2 regions of the Tumebacillus algifaecis genome follow, and region 2 is predicted to be linked to the other one. Evidence: riboswitches for the same ligand, from Rfam matches in the RefSeq annotation. Region 2 holds a riboswitch; the other holds the start of a gene.
What was found. A riboswitch is a leader RNA that binds a small molecule or an ion and turns the genes downstream of it on or off. The one in region 2 is predicted to bind thiamine pyrophosphate.
Positions count from the first base shown of each region.

Region 1: another riboswitch for thiamine pyrophosphate. It lies ahead of thiE (thiamine phosphate synthase); the one in region 2 lies ahead of CIG75_RS16610 (ECF transporter S component).

Region 1 is NZ_CP022657.1:1,971,410-1,979,988, reverse strand. It holds gene CIG75_RS08900 (histidinol-phosphatase) at 1-421, opposite strand, end outside; gene CIG75_RS08895 (thiazole synthase) at 470-1,249, opposite strand; gene thiS (sulfur carrier protein ThiS) at 1,269-1,472, opposite strand; gene thiE (thiamine phosphate synthase) at 1,469-2,104, opposite strand; TPP riboswitch at 2,188-2,306, opposite strand; gene CIG75_RS08880 (hypothetical protein) at 2,356-2,841, opposite strand; gene CIG75_RS08875 (CoA-binding protein) at 3,046-3,480, opposite strand; gene CIG75_RS08870 (YhcN/YlaJ family sporulation lipoprotein) at 3,867-4,445, shown strand; gene CIG75_RS08865 (ATP-binding protein) at 4,480-6,237, opposite strand; gene CIG75_RS08860 (response regulator transcription factor) at 6,234-6,947, opposite strand; gene ccsB (c-type cytochrome biogenesis protein CcsB) at 7,030-8,220, opposite strand; gene resB (cytochrome c biogenesis protein ResB) at 8,217-8,579, opposite strand, start outside.
Region 2 is NZ_CP022657.1:3,753,558-3,762,136, reverse strand. It holds gene CIG75_RS16625 (MFS transporter) at 1-813, shown strand, start outside; gene CIG75_RS16620 (hypothetical protein) at 832-1,131, opposite strand; gene CIG75_RS16615 (glutaredoxin family protein) at 1,237-1,500, shown strand; TPP riboswitch at 1,737-1,840, shown strand; gene CIG75_RS16610 (ECF transporter S component) at 1,930-2,511, shown strand; gene CIG75_RS16605 (ABC transporter ATP-binding protein) at 2,513-4,180, shown strand; gene CIG75_RS16600 (energy-coupling factor transporter transmembrane component T family protein) at 4,173-4,919, shown strand; gene CIG75_RS16595 (ATP-binding protein) at 4,944-6,227, opposite strand; gene CIG75_RS16590 (inositol monophosphatase family protein) at 6,455-7,258, shown strand; gene CIG75_RS16585 (superoxide dismutase) at 7,302-7,910, opposite strand; gene CIG75_RS16580 (TetR/AcrR family transcriptional regulator) at 8,064-8,579, opposite strand, start outside.

The sequences.
Region 1 (8,579 bases), 1.8 Mb from region 2:
ATTCGTTGTACACTTCCTTGATGTCTCGTTCCTCCCAAACGGTGCGATATTCCAGCAGGTCAAACCCAAAATCGCCCAGCCAATGCACCGAGCCGATCACATAGTCGAACGGGTAGGAGGCAAGGAACTCACGCACCGCCTCCTCGCAACCGGGGATGTAATCAAGCTCAATGCCGAACTTGACCGCATGACCCGCCTTGCGCGCATCCAGCACCATCTGCATGTACTGATCAAGGTCTTCCGTCCGCTTTTTGTCCGTCCATTCATTAGCAAAAAGCGAACGGGTCTGTTTGAAACGATATCCGTGCTCCGAAATGCCAAGCTCTCCGACCCCGCGACGCCGCGCAGTCTCAATAAACTGCTCCAGCCACTCTACGGAATACGGTCCGCGTTCCGTATGGACATGATAATCGGTTCTCACTCGCGTCACCCCATTCTGCTAGATGACACCTATTTTATCAGAAAAGTGTTACTCGATCATCATCTCCATCGGCGAAGAGGCGTTAGCATAACGCTTCTTCGGAATGCGTCCAGCTGCGTAGCCTTTGCGTCCGGCAAGGATCGCTAATTTCATCGCTTCAGCCATCAAGACCGGATCTTTCGCACCAGCCACGGCGGTGTTTAACAGCACAGCGTCCGCGCCAAGTTCCATCGCAGCCGCCACATCGGCCGCAGAGCCAACCCCCGCATCGATGATCACCGGCACTTTGCCAGCGCACTCTTCGATGATAAATGACAGGTAGTGCGGATTGAGCAGACCAAGGCCGGAACCGATCGGCGAAGCGCCTGGCATGATCGCATGTGCGCCCACTTCGACCAGATGGCGCGCCAACATCGGATCATCGGACGTGTACGGCAATACGGTGAAGCCTTCGTTGACCAATTGCTCGGTCGCTTTCAGCGTGCCGATCGGATCGGGTAGCAAGGTGCGCATGTCGCCGATCACTTCCACTTTGATCATGTCACACAGACCGGATGCCTTAGCAAGGCGTGCGATGCGCACCGCTTCTTCTGCCGTTTGTGCACCTGCGGTGTTTGGCAGCAACGTATACTTTTTCAAGTCGAGACGCTCCAAAAAATTCGGATTGTTCGGGTTGTCAATATTTAATCGACGGATCGCAAAGGTCAAAATTTCTGTTTCCGATGCGTCTACCGCCTGTTGTTGGATGTCAAGATCGGAGAATTTACCTGTCCCAAGCAACAGGCGAGAGGAAAACTCATAACTACCGATTTTCAAAGTGTCTGCCATGTTCCGCACCTCTTTCATATTAATAGCCACCGCCTACAAAATGGACGATCTCAATCTTATCGCCATCATGCACCTGAGTCCCAGCGTATTGATCGCGAGGCACGATGTTCAGGTTGTGCTCAATGATGATGATCCGCTCGTTGAGCCCAAAATGATTGACCACGTCGGCCAGCGTTTGCACCGCTTCCACTTCGCGCTGTTGTCCGTTGATGAGCAAAGTCATCCGCGTGCCCCCCTTTCCAGATCGACGATCTGACGGATGTTCTGCGCTGCCGCTTGCACATCATCGCTGCCGATCACCGCCGACACTACCGCCACGCCGTTGGCTCCATTTCGGATGATCTCGGCAACATCTTCCGCCTTGATCCCGCCGATCGCGACGATCGGAAGCGACACATGCCTGCGCACCTCTTGCAATCCAGCTGCGCCGACCACAGGCTCGGTGTCCTGTTTGGTCGCCGTCTGTTTGATCGGACCAAATCCGATGTAGTCGGCGCCTGAACGTTCCGCTGCCACCGCTTCTGCCACATTGTGCGTGGAAATCCCAACAATCTTGCCAACTGCCAACATCTCGCGAGCCACTTGAATCGGCAGATCACTCTGTCCCAGATGCACACCGTCAGCGTCTACCGCGCGAGCTACATCGATGCGATCATTGACGATCAACGTAGCACCCATCTCTTTTGTAATGCGGCGTAGCAATAGACCTGCTTCGAGCAGTTGGCGCCCTGTGTACTCTTTTTCTCGCAGCTGAATACAGTCGGCACCGCCATGAATCGCAGCGCGGATCACGCTTTCCAAGGAACGACCTTTTAGAAACTGGTGACCGGTGACCACATACAATCTTGAATCCATCGCCAACACCTCCACCTTGCTCAAAAAATAAAAAAGCCGCCTCCGAAAAAACAGAGACGGCTCCATCACACGTGTACATATGCGTGTCGGCCATCCCGCTTCCCTACGCTGGCATTACCCAGTCGAGTCAGGTTCCAAGGGTTGAAGGAAAAAGTGCCTTCTCTCAGCCTCCGCTATGATGGAAGCACCCCTAGGGGATTACACGCTTTTCATGATACCATTCGTACCCTCGACTGACAAGTTTGTTTGCACTAGTGCAGACGGGGCAACTCGGTCAAACTAAATCCGATCACCTGATCGGCAAACAAGGTCAATTGCGGCAGATGTTGCTTCTGCCCGTGATTGTAGAGTGCCACATCGCGCAGAGAAAGTATCGGCGCGGTATCGACCAGTTGGAGTCCTTGCTCCTCCTGCTCCATCAAAGCGAGCAGATCACTTCTGACATGGGTCACCATCGAGGCCACGTCCGGTCGCAGTTCCCCAGTTTCTTCTTCCGAATAGCTTTCCGCATAGGTTGGCTTGATCTCACAAAGCGTACCTTCCAGCTTGCCAAACGCGGTGAGCAACACCACGCGCGGCATGGTGCCATCGATTCCAAAGCGTTTGATCAGCTTTGAGAGTGCCTCCATGGTCAGCCACTTCATCGAAAGCCGATGTTCCATCGCCATAGGGATGGTTGGGAATGCAGGCTGCGCTTCCTGTTCCTTGTCTTGCTGATCGTTTTGCTCGTTAGCCATAAGCGCCTCCTATGAACAGGACTAGTGGGCGATAGCGGCTACGGTCGAAATATCCACTTTGACCGGTTTTTGGTATGCGCCCAGAAACATCACGCCAATAACGCCGATACAACAAAGAATGAATGCAAATCGCTTCATAGGTCACACCTCCACCTTTCAATTTTACTGAAGGCTTCCGTTTTGTCCAGAGCGATTTACCCATTCTTACTTCGAATCGTTGTTTTCTTTGCCGAGCAGTCTACGATGCTCGACTTTTAAACACTTGTCCATCACGACGACCAGTCCAGCATCCTGCGCTTTTTTCGCCGCTGTTTCATCGACGATATCAAGCTGTGTCCAGACCGCCTTCGCACCAATTTCGATCGCCTGATCGACGATGGTTGCCACTTCACCGCTGCGGCGAAAAACGTTGACAATATCGATCGGCCCTTCGACTTCGGTCAAGATGTGCTGAGCTTTTCGACCCAACACAGATTCGACTGTCGGGTTGATCGGCACTACTTCATAACCTTGCGACTGTTCATAAGCGGCCACTTGATAGCTGGCTTTCTCGGGGTCGCCCGACAAGCCGACCACGGCGATCGTTTTGCTGTTTTGGAGCAGATCAACAAGTTGCTGATCGGTGGGGTTTTGAAACATCAGACTCTCTCCTCGCATTCGGTCGATTCATCGCAAGTTCATCCGACATAATTCAACAATATTGTATAATATTTTGAATTGTTTCACGTGAAAACAATATTTACTTAATGTATTTCACGCCGTATCGGCCCTTGCTCGTTCTGTAAATTCCTACATGTTCTGGGCTCTTGTATTCGTTCGACCACCAGTCTTCACGAAATCGCGCCGCCAGACACCCCGCTTGAAATTTACTGTCGAATAATTTGCCATAATACACCCATGTCATGTCGTCCCTGTTCTCCTTTGCCAGCTGTTTGCCCTAACAGTATTCCCCACTCCCCCTATAATTTTCAAGGAAAAGCCTGATTCTCCAATGGGAAGACTACCCTGTAAGGAGGGAGTTTAACATGAACGTTTACACTCGAAGCAAAGGTTGGCTCATGATTCTAACCGCACTAGCGCTCGTCGGCTGCGGCAACCAAGGAGCTGCCCCTGCTAAACAACAACCGCAGCCACAGCAACAAGGCGACCAAGTGGAGATCAAAACAACGCCTGCCGAACGCAAACCTAACCCCAAGCAAGTGAGCGAAACGAACAAACCGAACTACACGGTGCGCGCCCCACAGGTCCAAGTGGCCGGCAACCAAGGTCAAGAAAGCGCAGAACAGCAGGCTGACTCGTTAGCGAATATCATGACCCGAATTCCTGGCGTAGAGCATGCCTCCGTATTGATCGCCGGCAAAATGGCATTGGTTGGTCTCGATCTGCATCCCAGCATCACCGGGTCACAGATCGACTCGATCAAATTTTCGGCCAAAGAAGCGGTAGAACGTAACGGCGACGGCTATCGTGCCCTGGTATCGGCCGACCTCGACACCGTCACGCGGGCACGCACTTTGATCCGCGACATACAACACGGAAAACCGATGACCGCGATCTCAAATGAAATTGCTGACATCGTCTCTCGCCTGATCCCGGAAATGTAAAAAAGTGGTGTTCCTTTGCAGGAACACCACTTTTTTATACGTTACCGCCTGTATCGCGTGGCAAGAGCACATTAAAGGCAGTTCCTTGCCCGATCACACTGTCCACGACGATGTCGCCATGATGGCTTTTCACAATGTTATAGGTGATGGCGAGGCCAATGCCAGTGCCGCCTTTGCTCCGCGTTCTGGCTTTGTCCACTTTGTAGAAACGATCCCAGATATAGGGCAGGTCATCAGGCGGAATCCCCTCGCCCGTATCCTGTACGCCGATGCGCAAGAATGAATCCTCTCGGGCCAAAGACAGCGTGATCATTCCGCCTTTTGGAGTGTGGCGGAACGCATTGTCGAGCAAGTTGGTGAACACCTGTTCCAAACGGTCGGCGTCCCCCAGCACGGTCGCCGGGTCGGAGTTCTGAAGCACGTTGACGTGCAACGTGACATTGCGTTCATGGGCGACCGTAGAGAATTTGCGCCCCACGCGACGGATCAAGACCCCCATATCGACCTGAACTTCGTGCATCTGGAACTGGCCTGACTCCAACTGTGCCAGATCGAGCAGGTCGTTGACGAGGCGACGCATGCGGTGCGTTTCATCAAGGATGATGTTCGTCAACTCCTCGCGCTGCTCAGGATCGTCGCCAAATTCATCGAGCAACGCTTCCGAGTAACCTTGCATCATGGCAAGCGGGGTGCGCAACTCATGGGAGACGTTGGCGATAAAGTCGCGGCGCATCTTGTCGAGCGCCCGCTCGTCGGTCACGTCGCGCAAGACAGCGACGACACCCCGTAGCGAATCTCCATCTTTTTCATAGAGCGGCGCCATCGTGACGATCAACACCCGGCCTTGCCAGTTCAGCTCATCGATAAGCGTTTGACCGCTCTGCATCACCTGTTGCTCACAGGCGTACAAATCTTTTGGCAATTGCTTATCGGAGGGATGACCGATTTCGGCCATCTGCTGTGCGCGGATGTAGCGGCGGGCCGGGGGGTTGGCCAATGTGATCGCACCGTTGAGATCGGCTGAAATCACTCCATCACTCATCGACGTGATGATCGAGGCGAGCTGTTCTTTTTCTCGCTCCAGATCGTCGATGTTCTCTTCAAGCTTGTGGGCGAGCGTGTTCACCGTCAGTCCGAGCCGACCCACCTCGTCTCCGGTGAGGACTTGTACTTTCCCGCTAAAATCTCCCTGCATCATGCGCTCTGCAATCTTGTTCATCTGTACGATCGGAATGGACAAGTTGCGCGAAACGACAAACGCGAGCCCGGTCGCGAGCACGATGGCAATCCCAGCCGAGAAGAACAACAGATCCTGCACTTTCTCCATCGCGGTCGAGGCTGAGATCGGCTGCACGACATAGAGTAGACCGCCGATCTGACCACGATTGATCAGCGGCTGAAGCACCCAGAAGCTAAGATCTTTCTGGCTTGCGTCCGGGTCCCAGGTCGGTGAATAACCGCGTTCGATCACCGTGTTTCCCGTGCGCAATTGCTCAAGTTGCTTGATTGAGAGCTTAGCGATCAGATAATCGCTATCTGGCGGTTGCACCAACCTGACCAGCGCGCTCTCCTCCAAGGCCAACTCCTGCAAGACTACCATTGCCACATCCTGTGAGTAGTTGACGATCACATCGGCCATATGATGTGTGCGGATCTGCAAGCGATCTTGTTCCGTCTGGAAAAAGTAAGAGTCAAACAATTGTTCTAAGAAGATCGAGAGCAACAGCAATACGACGGTAAAGAGTCCGATAATCGTCAGCCAAAGCTTACCTGTAACGCTGTTGCGAATCACTCGGCCACCTCAAATTTATATCCGACACCCCAGACGGTGACGATCATCGTGGCCGCCTGCTCCGACGCCTTGCCCAGTTTTTCACGCAAGCGCTTGATATGCGTATCGACGGTGCGCTGATCCCCGTAGAACTGGTAGTTCCAGACATCGCGCAGCAGTTCTTCACGCGAGAACACTTTCTCCGGACGCTGTGCTAAGTAACAGAGCAGTTCGTATTCTTTTGGAGTCAAAGACACTTCTTCCCCATCGCAGAGCACGCGACGCGAATCCAAGTTGATCGTCAAGCTTTTGAATGTCAAAACGGAAGAGACAGATGCCGGCGCTTCTTTGTCGGTCGCTTGCATGGCGCGTTTGAGCAAGGATTTGACGCGCATCACCAGTTCGCGCGGCGAGAACGGTTTGACCACATAGTCATCCGCCCCCAGTTCAAACCCGTGGATGCGACTCATCTCATCACCTGCTGCGGTCAGCATGATGATCGGAGTCTCGTTGTTCTGCTGGCGCAAAGCGGCACAGACATCACGACCGTCCATGCCCGGAAGCATCAAGTCGAGCACGATCAGGGAGTATTGGTTTTCCAGCGCCTTGTCCAACGCCTCCTGACCATCTTCCGCCTCTTCGACTTCAAATGCGTTGCGCTCTAAGTACATGCGCACCAGACGACGGATGCGCTCCTCATCATCGACCACCAAAATCTTGGGGTTCTTCATTTGCTCCATCTCATTCACTCTCCCTTATAGAACGACAAGCCACCAAAAGTTTCTCGGTGACTTGTCCTGTTGTTCTGTTTACTTATGCATAGGCGTGCAGGCCTTGGATCAGCAAGTTGACCCCGACGAGCAGGAACAGGATGACCACGAAGCCCGCGACCGCCATCCATGCGGTACGAGCGCCATCCCAACCTTGGCGCAAGCGCAGATGGAGATAGGCGGTGTAGTACAACCAGGTGATCAAGGCCCATGTCTCTTTCGGGTCCCAACTCCAGTACGTACCCCACGCTTCTTGGGCCCAGATCATCGCGAAGACCAAAGCGCCGAGCGTGAACACCGGATAGCCGATCGCCACAGCGCGGTAGGACATTTCGTCAAGCATGTCTGCATCAAGTCCGCGCACCCAGCGGGAGATCGTGATGACGAGCGGCTTTCTTGCGATCAGACGCAACAGGCCGTAAAGCACCAGAGAGCCTGCAATCGTCCAGATGATGGTATTGAACTGGACGGAAGCGTTCGCACCTTCCATCCACGATGGTGCATTAAACAGCGGCAAAGCAATGCCGAGGAACGTGGTCAAAGAGCCAAGTTCCGTTCCAGACGGTCCGACAAACGGCGGCATTTTGTACAAAAACGCCGAATCTGCCACCTGGGCGATCAATTCGTAACCGCCGATCCGGAAGCTGAGCGATACCGCGATAAACGAAACCATGGCAAGAAACAGGTAGACGACAAACTCTAAAAACTTAGCAGAGAGCGACTTCTTGCTCACGTCGGTGACGACGAGCAAGTACATCAGCCCGGCTGCAAAGGAAATCGTCAAAATCCCTTCACCAAGTGCAGCTGTGGTCACATGGATGCTGAGCCAGTATGACTGCAAAGCCGGAATCAGCGGCTTGACTTCGCGTGGAAACACCGACGCGTAGGCGAGAATCGTGAGGCCGACCGGCACGACAAAAGCGCCTAGCCCCGGAACTTTATAGAAAAAGTTGATAACGACAAAGGCCAACATGATCGTAAAGGCCCAAAAACTCATATACTCAAACATATTGGAAACGGGCGTGAAGCCGGCCGCAACACCGCGGGTGATCATCGCAGTAAGCTGGAACAACACCCCTGCAATCGCGGCGATGTAACCCCATTTCGTCCATACGTTCGCTTTCCCTGCGCTGCCCTTCATCTTACTTCCTGTTACGCCGACTACATAAAGGATCGCCGATAAAAAGTAAGCAACAAGGGTCGAGCCAAAGAGAATGCTCGAAGCTGTCATCATTGCTCAGTTCCCTCCTTCCCTTGATTCGCATCAGATTGTGATGTTGCTGTTTGGATTGGTTTCGCTTTGGACTTCGACTTGACAACGACAGGCTCAATGCCAATTCCAGCCGTCGCCTTGTTGAACTCCTTGTTCATGCCCAACCAGTTTTTGCTGGTGTTGGCACCGATGTGCAACACTCCGTCTTCAAGTCTAGCCCAAATCCGGCGATGTTGGAAGTAGAAACAGAGTACGAGACCCCACAAGACGACCGCACAACCGGAATAGACAACCGGAATTCCTAGGTCTTTTTGCAAGCGCAGACCGGTCATGTTGAACAGTTCGACTTGCACCAGTTGCAATTTATACTGGTAATCCTT
Region 2 (8,579 bases):
GCCAGGATTCAAACCTCCATGCAAGTGATGGCCATCGCCGGACCGATCGCGGCCGGGGCAGTGATCGGCTTTTGGTCGTATACGGCTGCGTTTGTTGTGGATTCGGCGACGTTTCTGTATTCGGCGATGAGTTTGTCGCTCTTGTCTGTGTCGGCCAAAGCTGCCGCCAAGCAGAAGGGGGCGAATCAGGAAAAGAAATTCTGGGTGGAGCTTCGTGAAGGGGCGCGCTATATGGTACAGCTGCCGCGCGTGATGAACGCGACGGCGATCATGTTTACGGCGATGATTGTGAGCGGGATGTTTAATGTATTGCTCGTCGTCTTCTCGAAAAATATCATCAAGGTGACCGATACAGAGTTCGGTTGGCTGGAGGCGGGCATCGGACTCGGCTTGGCGGCGGGGGCAGCAACGCTCGCTTTTTTGAAAAGAGTCGATTTGCTGCTGATCGTGCGCATCGGGATTCTGGTCGATGCCTTGATGATCGCCGTGCTGAGCACGACCGAGTCGTTTTGGACGGAGTGGCTGGCGCTGGTCGGGATCGGGATGTTCTCGGTGATGGCGATGATCGCCGCCGCGACGCTCATCCAGATCGAAGCGGAGCAGGCTTATATCGGGCGCGTGCTCGGATTTTACAACACGGTCTTCATGGCGGGCACGGTCGGATCGATGGCACTGGCTGGCGTGGTGGAGACTTGGTTTTCGGTGCGGGAGATCTTCCTCTACGGCGGTTTGGCGACGGCTGGAGCGACGCTCTTGCTCTCACTGCGCCGACTGCCCAAACAAGAAGCGCCGCCCAAGCAGGCGCAAGCATAGCACAGGCCCTTCCCACGCTCAAGGGGAGGGCCTGTTTTTTCGTGCCCGTACGGTGGTGATCAGCAGGCGGTATACGCTGTACACCCCGAGGTAGCCCGAGGTGCTGAGAAAGAGCCAGTTGTTAAAAATCTCATGGATGTGTGTGGTGAACTCGACGCCCATCCGCTTGATCTCCAGGATGCTGAGCCCGGTGGTGATCAGGAACAGCCACGTGGCGATGACGCTGAGCAGGTCGAAGAGCCACGCCAAGCGATGCTTGCGAAGGAAGAAGAGGAAGAGTGGGAGTGCGACGATACTTACGATCAGCAGTACGTTCATCAGACAGCTCCTTTCTTATTAGACAGCCCCATTCTTAGTTGGTAGCGTGTTCTTTGCTGTGGTAAAGTATTCCTGAGAATGTAATCGAAGGGGTCGGATGGAACGATGAAGCCGTTTCAAATAACGTTGTATACGAAAGACGGATGTACGTTGTGTGAGAAAGTCAAACCGATCTTGGCGCGGGTGGGGCAGACCTATCCACTTCAAGTGGAGGAGTTTGATATCACGACCGATCAAGCGGTGTATGCGAAATATTGGGACAAGATTCCGGTGTTGGCGATCGATGGGGAAGAGGCGTTCGTCTCGAAGATTGCGGAGCACTGGCTGCGGCGTTATTTGGAAGAAAAAAAGCAAACTCGCGCAGACTAGTCTGGGCGCTGGGTTCGATGCACAAGGCGTTGGAGCTTGAGAGGGTCGAGGTGCGGATCGAGGCGAAGTAGAAGGATCTTGCCTGTTTGTAAGCGGCGGAAAAACTGGCGCAGGTGCGCGGCATTCGGAGGATGGACGGGAGCGGTCGTGACGATGTGAACTTGGGCGCGGAGAATGTCCTTTACAAACGGTTTGTCCTTCTACTACAATGGGTGAGAACGAAAAATTGAAAAAAGCGCAGTTGCTAGGGGTGCCTACTTTGGCTGAGAAGCACGATCAGTGCTAACCCTTTCACTCGATCCTGGGTAATACCGGCGTGAGGAAGTGACGGCATTGGACGATATTTGTCTTGTGTATTCATCTTCTGCCGGATTCCGGGAGGAGATTTTTTTATGCGATTGAAGCTTTTTTCGAGGAGGAAAATGGGACATGAAGAATAGTTATGTCGTCAATTTCAGAGAAATCATGATCACGGTGATCTTGTCCGTGCTGTGCGGGTTCCTGTACATCGCATGGGCGCCGCTGTATGGCGTGGCAGACGGAATCTACCCGGGCCTCGGTGAGATCGTCTATGGCACCTGGTTCATCGCGGGCGTGCTTGCCGCCTACATCGTGCAAAAGCCAGGTGTGGCGCTGATCGCAGAGATGGCTGCTGCGTCGGGCGAATTTATCATGGGTGGCCCGTACGGCCTGTCTACGCTGCTCTACGGGATGGCGCAGGGCGCTGCGACCGAGTTGGTATTTGCACTTTTCCGTTATAAGAAGTTCAACATGGGCACGCTGATGCTGGGCGGTGCCGCTGCTGCGCTGGCCAGCTTGGGTTATGAGGCGCTGACCGGGGGCTTGGCTGAGCTTTCGACCGGACCGATGCTGGCGAAAATTGTGATCCGCACGGTATCTGGCGCAGTTCTTGGCGGTCTGCTGGCGAAGCTGATCGTGGATGCATTGGCCAAAACGGGGGCTTTAAACAACTACGCAATCATCCGCAAGCGGATGGAGAAACCGTTCTAATATGAATCACGAAAAAAAGACACCCTTTCTCGGCTGTGAAGGGGTGTCTGTGCAATTTTTTGACCGCGAGACCCCCGTGTTGCAAGAGATGAGTGTAGAGATTGCAGAAAAAGAAGCGGTGCTGTTGCTCGGCCCTAGCGGCTGTGGGAAAAGCACGCTGGCACAAGTGTTGTCTGGCATCATCCCCCGCTCAATCGAAGCGTGGATGAAAGGGACGGTGTACCGTCCTGATCGCGTCGGCGTGATGTTTCAAGACCCGGACGCGCAGTTTTGCATGTTGACGGTGGAAGATGAGATCGCGTTCTCGCTAGAGAACCGCCGAGTTCCACCTGCCGAGATGCGCGGACAGATCGAGCGGTTGATGCGGGAAGTCCGGCTTGATCTCCCGCTTCACAAACCGATCTCCGAGCTGTCCGGCGGCTTGAAGCAGCGGTTGGCGCTGGCCTGCTTGCTGGCGCTGGAGCCGGACGTGCTCTTCTTTGATGAACCGACGGCGCAGCTCGATCCGGAGAACACCAGACAGGTCCTGCAAGACATCGCTCGACTGCGCCATGAGAAGACGATCGTGCTGATCGAGCATAAGTTGGAGAGCGTGATGGAGTGGATTGATCGCGTCTTGCTGTTTGCGCCAGACGGTTCTTTGCAAGGCGAAGGCAAGCCGGAAGACGTTCTGCGCCAAAATGAGGATGCCATCCGCGAGTATGGAATCTGGACACCGCGCATGTGGCCGGTGACGTGGGAGCAACTGCTGAGCGACCCGCAGGCTCCTCTTGCACAGCGCTTGGAACGGCAAGGGGAGGGGGGCAACCGGAAGTCTGCCGCGCAGGATGAGCGCATGAGTGGCGTGCCAACTGCGGCCCGATCCAGTGCCATCGCACCGACCGATGAACGTGAGCCGCTCTTGGATGTTAAAGGCTTGCAGATGAGCTATCGAGGTGGCCGGAACGTTTGGTCCGGTGTCGATGTGCGCGTGCAGCCAGGAGAGTGGGTTGCGATCATGGGACCGAACGGAGCAGGAAAGAGCACGTTTTTGAAGGCGGTCGGTGGACTGCTTCCTGTGAGTGGCGGTCAGGTGCTGGTAAAAGGGAAGGAGCTTGGAACGTACAAGCCGGAAGCGTTGTATGACCTGATGGGGATTGTGTTCCAGAATCCGGAGCATCAGTTTATCGCCGATACGGTGTTTGAGGAAGTCGCCTTTGGCGGGCGCTTGGCGAAATGGCCACAAGAGAAGGTGGACCGGGAAACCAAGCAGCTTTTGGAGGATTTTCACCTCGAGGCGTTAGCGTCGAAAAACCCATTTACCTTGTCGCAAGGCCAGAAACGCCGCTTGAGCGTCGCTGGGATGTTGTTGAAAAATCAGGAGCTGTTGTTGCTCGATGAGCCGACTTTCGGGCAGGATGCCGCGACGACGCGGGAGTTGATCGAGCGCATCCAAGAGCGCAACGCGAGCGGTACGACAGTGATGATGGCGACGCATGATGTGGAGTTGGTGGCGGAGACCGCGACGCGCGTGTTGGTATTTGCAGAAGGCGGGCTGCTGTTTGACGGGACGCCCAAGCAACTGTTTACGCAACCAGACCTGTTGGCCCGCGCCGCGCTCGTCGAGCCACTGTCCTATGAGTATCAGCGTCGGAAAGCTGTACGGGAGGAGGGGAGTGTCTATGTATGAGACGAACAGTTTTGTCGGACAGGTCAATCCGTCAGTCAAACTGATCCTGCACCTCCTCTGCATGATCTTGATCGTCTTGGCCAGCGAACCGTTGACCACGCTGTATCTGTTGCTGATTCCGGTGATTTTGACACTGACTTTGGCAAAGATTCCACTGCGTACATTTGTGCGGCGCGTGTCGCCGTTTTTGATCATTTTCCTTTCGACCACCTGGGTGCTCGCCGCTTATGGCAAAGGCGAGACGGTATGGTGGGAATGGGCCTGGATTCGGATCACCGAAGAAGGGGTGATCAACGGCTTGAACATCGGGCTCCGGATGATGGCGTTCGTCTGCTATGGCTTTTTGTTCACGGCGACTACCGATTTGACCAAGCTCGTGATGAGCTTGATGCAGCAGTGTAAACTGTCGCCGAAGATCGCCTATGCGCTGTTGGCTGGGTTTCGCTTCTTGCCGCTGTTCAAAGAGGAGTATGCGCTGATCAAAGCGGCGCATCGCGTGCGTGGCGTCTCTCGCCTGCCGGGACTGCGTGGGAAGGTGCAGGGGATCGTGCGCGATACGATTCCACTGCTCGCACAAGGCATTCGCAAAGCGGAGCGCGTGGCGGTCGCTTTGGAAGCGCGCGGCTTTGACGGTACACTCAATCGCACGTTCTATCATCAGATGACGGTAGGGCGTCAAGATGTGTTCTATGTCGCCCTGCTGTTGCTGACAAATGTGGCTGTTTTGTTCTTGCTGTAAGCACAACAAAAAAAACGCTTTTCCTCAATCGGGAAGAGCGTTTTTTTCATTCTGAGGAAAAGTCAGCATAAATTGGGTGCCTTTGCCGGGGACACTTTTGACTTGCACAGTGCCCTGCATCGAGTGGATGATCTGGTAGGTGACCATCAGGCCGAGCCCCGTTCCGTTCTGCTTGGTTGAGAAATAGGGGGTGCCAACTCGTTCCAGTTCCGCTTCGCTCATACCAACGCCGTTGTCGATGATGTCGATCTTGACGTTCTGTCCGCGCTTGTAGGCGTTCATGTGCAGGGTGCCACCGTTTGGCATCGCCTCGATGCCGTTTTTGACCAGGTTCATCAGCACTTGGGAGAGCTGCTCAGGGTCGCCTGCAATGTACAAGCCTTGGGCGATCTGGTGCTTGATCTCGACGTTTTGCAACGTCGCATAGGAAGAGATAATAGCTGCGGCATGCTCGACCCGCTCGGCGACATCGATCGTTTCAAGACGCGAGGACTGCGGCTTTGCAAACGCAAGATAGTTGGAGATGATCGTCTCGGAGCGGTCGAGTTCGTCGATGCCGAGCTTGAGAAACATGTGACGTTTCTCAGCAGGAATCTGGTCCGATTGCAACAATTGCAGGAACCCGCGCACGACGGTCAGTGGATTGCGGACTTCATGCGCGATGGAGGCGGCGAGCTGGCCCATGATGCGCAGCTTTTCAGCCTGTTGAATCTCGAAGCGTAAGGCCGCTTTTTCCCGCATGTTTTCGATCAGGAAGATCGAGATGCAGATCGAGAGGACGTGCAGGATCACGAAGGCGGCGATGATTGGAAGCTGTGGCGTGTCCGGCTGTGGGAGATAGGCGGTCACAACGACAGCAGTTTTGACCAGCAAGGAAGCGAAAAACGTGAGCAACGAGGCAGAGAGCAGCTTCTGGCGGCGGCCCCATCGCTTAAAACGAGATGAGATCAGATAGGCGGCCAGGATGACGAATGGATAGGTCAGCGCCATGATGGGAAAGCCAGGGCCGCCCAAGTACCAGCTGTATAGATACACGGCGGCGATGAGGAACAGGCTGGAGCGAAATCCGCCATAAAGAATCCCGATCAAAAGTGGCACAAGACGCAGGTCAAAGACAAAGCCGGGCAGCGGAGTGACCGGCAGGGTCATACAGCAAAGAGCCGCAACGGTCGCCACGATGCTGATGGCAGTTCGGTCGCGGGCAGTGACCATCGGACTGCTTATTTTATCGATCCAAATCGTCTGATAGATAAAGATGGGCAGGATGATGATGAGCATATTGAGCATGAGATCTTTTACTTCGTTCAAAACGACTCACCTCGAGGACAGTACGATATCGTCAGAAATAGGTAGTTTGTTGTGCGATAGGCTTGTCGTCAATTTTCGACAGATTACTACAGGAAACCTTTTTTGAATTGTAAAAATTTTAGATGGATCAATTAATTATCGCACTAAACATTGGGTTCGCGTGCGACCGGTTAGACGATCTGGCGTTGAATCGGGTAAACTATGGAAACGAAGAGGGGGGCGAAGCTATGCAAGCAATGATCGAGCAAGTAAAACGAGTGGCGATGGAAGCGGCGACTGCGGCTGGGAAACTGGCCAAGTCGCGTTTTGACGGAGCATTTGCGGTGGAGGAGAAAGATGAGCACGGCGATCTGGTCACCGAGGTGGACCGCTTGGCAGAAGCGATCATCTTGGAAAAGATTCGAGCTGAGTTTCCAGAGCACGGCATTCGCAGCGAGGAGACGGGCTGGTCGGGCGTGGAAGGCGACTATCTGTGGCTGGTCGATCCGTTGGACGGCACGAATAACTATGCGATCGGCTTGCCCTTGTATGCGGTCGCGATCACGTTCTTTGTGCAGCGAGAAGCGATGGTTGGGGTAATCTATGACTCGGTGCAGGACAAGCTGTATCTGGCCGAGCGCGGCAAAGGGGCGACGTGCAACGGGCAGCCGTTGCGGATCAAAGCGCCCAAGGCGGGCAGAAAATTGACGCTGGGTTGGATACAAGGCCATATCGTGCAAAAGGAAGAGCGGGCGATGAGGCTGAAGCACCATCTGGATCTCACAGCGAAGCGGGTGCTTCGGGTCTGGGCACCGACGCTGGTGTGGTGCATGATGGCCCGCGGGGATTTGGACGGCGTCGTGCTGTACAACTCAGAAGGCGATGATCTATATGCTGGACTTTTGCTCTTGCAGGAAGCGGGCGGATTGGTGATCGACTTCGACGGGGAGCCGTTTGCAGGGATGCATGCAGAGCCGTATTTGGTCGGATGCCATCCTGACAAGCGGAATGAACTGCTGGCGGTGGTGCAGGAAGGTCTGCTTCATACGTAAAAAAAAGCCTCTCCAAGTGGTGGAGAGGCTTTTTCTATCCGAATTACTTCGCAGCAGCGAGACGCTTGTTGACTTCATCCCAGTTGATCAGGTTGAAGAAAGCAGCGATGTAGTCCGGGCGTTTGTTTTGGAACTTCAGGTAGTAAGCATGTTCCCAAACGTCGAGGCCGAGGATCGGGGTTTTGCCTTGCATGATCGGGCTGTCTTGGTACTCGGTGGTGGTGATCGCCACTTTGTCGCCGTCAGCGATCAGCCATGCCCAGCCGGAGCCGAAACGGGTGGTAGCTGCTTTGGTGAACTCAGCTTTGAAGTTGTCGTAGGAGCCAAATGCAGCGGTGATCGCATCTGCTACTGCGCCAGTCGGAGCGCCGCCGCCGTTCGGGGAAAGGATTTCCCAGAACAGGGAGTGGTTCGCATGGCCGCCGCCGTTGTTGCGAACTGCGGTGCGAATGTTTTCCGGAACTGCATCCAGGTTCGCGATCAGCTCTTCGATCGACTTGGAAGCCAGATCGTCATGTCCTTCGAGTGCTGCGTTTACATTGTTTACGTAGGTCGCATGGTGACGGTCATGGTGAATTTCCATGGTCAGTGCGTCGAAATGCGGTTCGAGTGCGTCATTTGCGTACGGAAGTGCCGGCAGTTGGTATGCCATTGGGTATTACCTCCTATGTAGAAAGTAGTTTTTATACATACATATATCTTATCTTAATTAGGTTGGAAAGCCAAGACAAAATTTGGTGATGTGTCTTACGTTCCCCAGACTAGAATACTCGCAATCGACACGGTTCATACATGAAACGTGCGATTATTGGTTGAGCCCGTTGAACAGATAGTGGATCTTGGTCGTCAAGATCTCTTCGACCGGCCAGTTGCCTTCTGACAACACCCAGTCTTGCATGGCGTGCAGGTAGATATTTTCCAGCATGTCGCCTGCAATGATCGGATCGATCGTCTGTTTGAGGTGTCCTTCTTCCTGTGCGGACTCGAGGATGTCGGCCATCAGGTTGCGCAGGGAAACGGGGCTTTGGCGCTCGTGGATCATCGCAGTCGGCGTGGCGAGCGTCGATTTGACCCAGATTTTCACGAGATCGAAGCTCTCTTGGTTGGCAGTGAGCGCGATTTTGAACAGGCGCATCACCTTTTCTTCTACAGACAGATCGGGTTGATCCCACTCCACGCTTCGCTCCATCATCTCTTCAAAGCGGTCCTGTCCCCAATGGGCGAGGATCGCTTCTTTTGATGGAAAATGTAAAAAGACGGTGCCACGTGCCACATCGGCGTGCTCAGCGATCATGTCGATCGTCGTGGCATCATAGCCGCC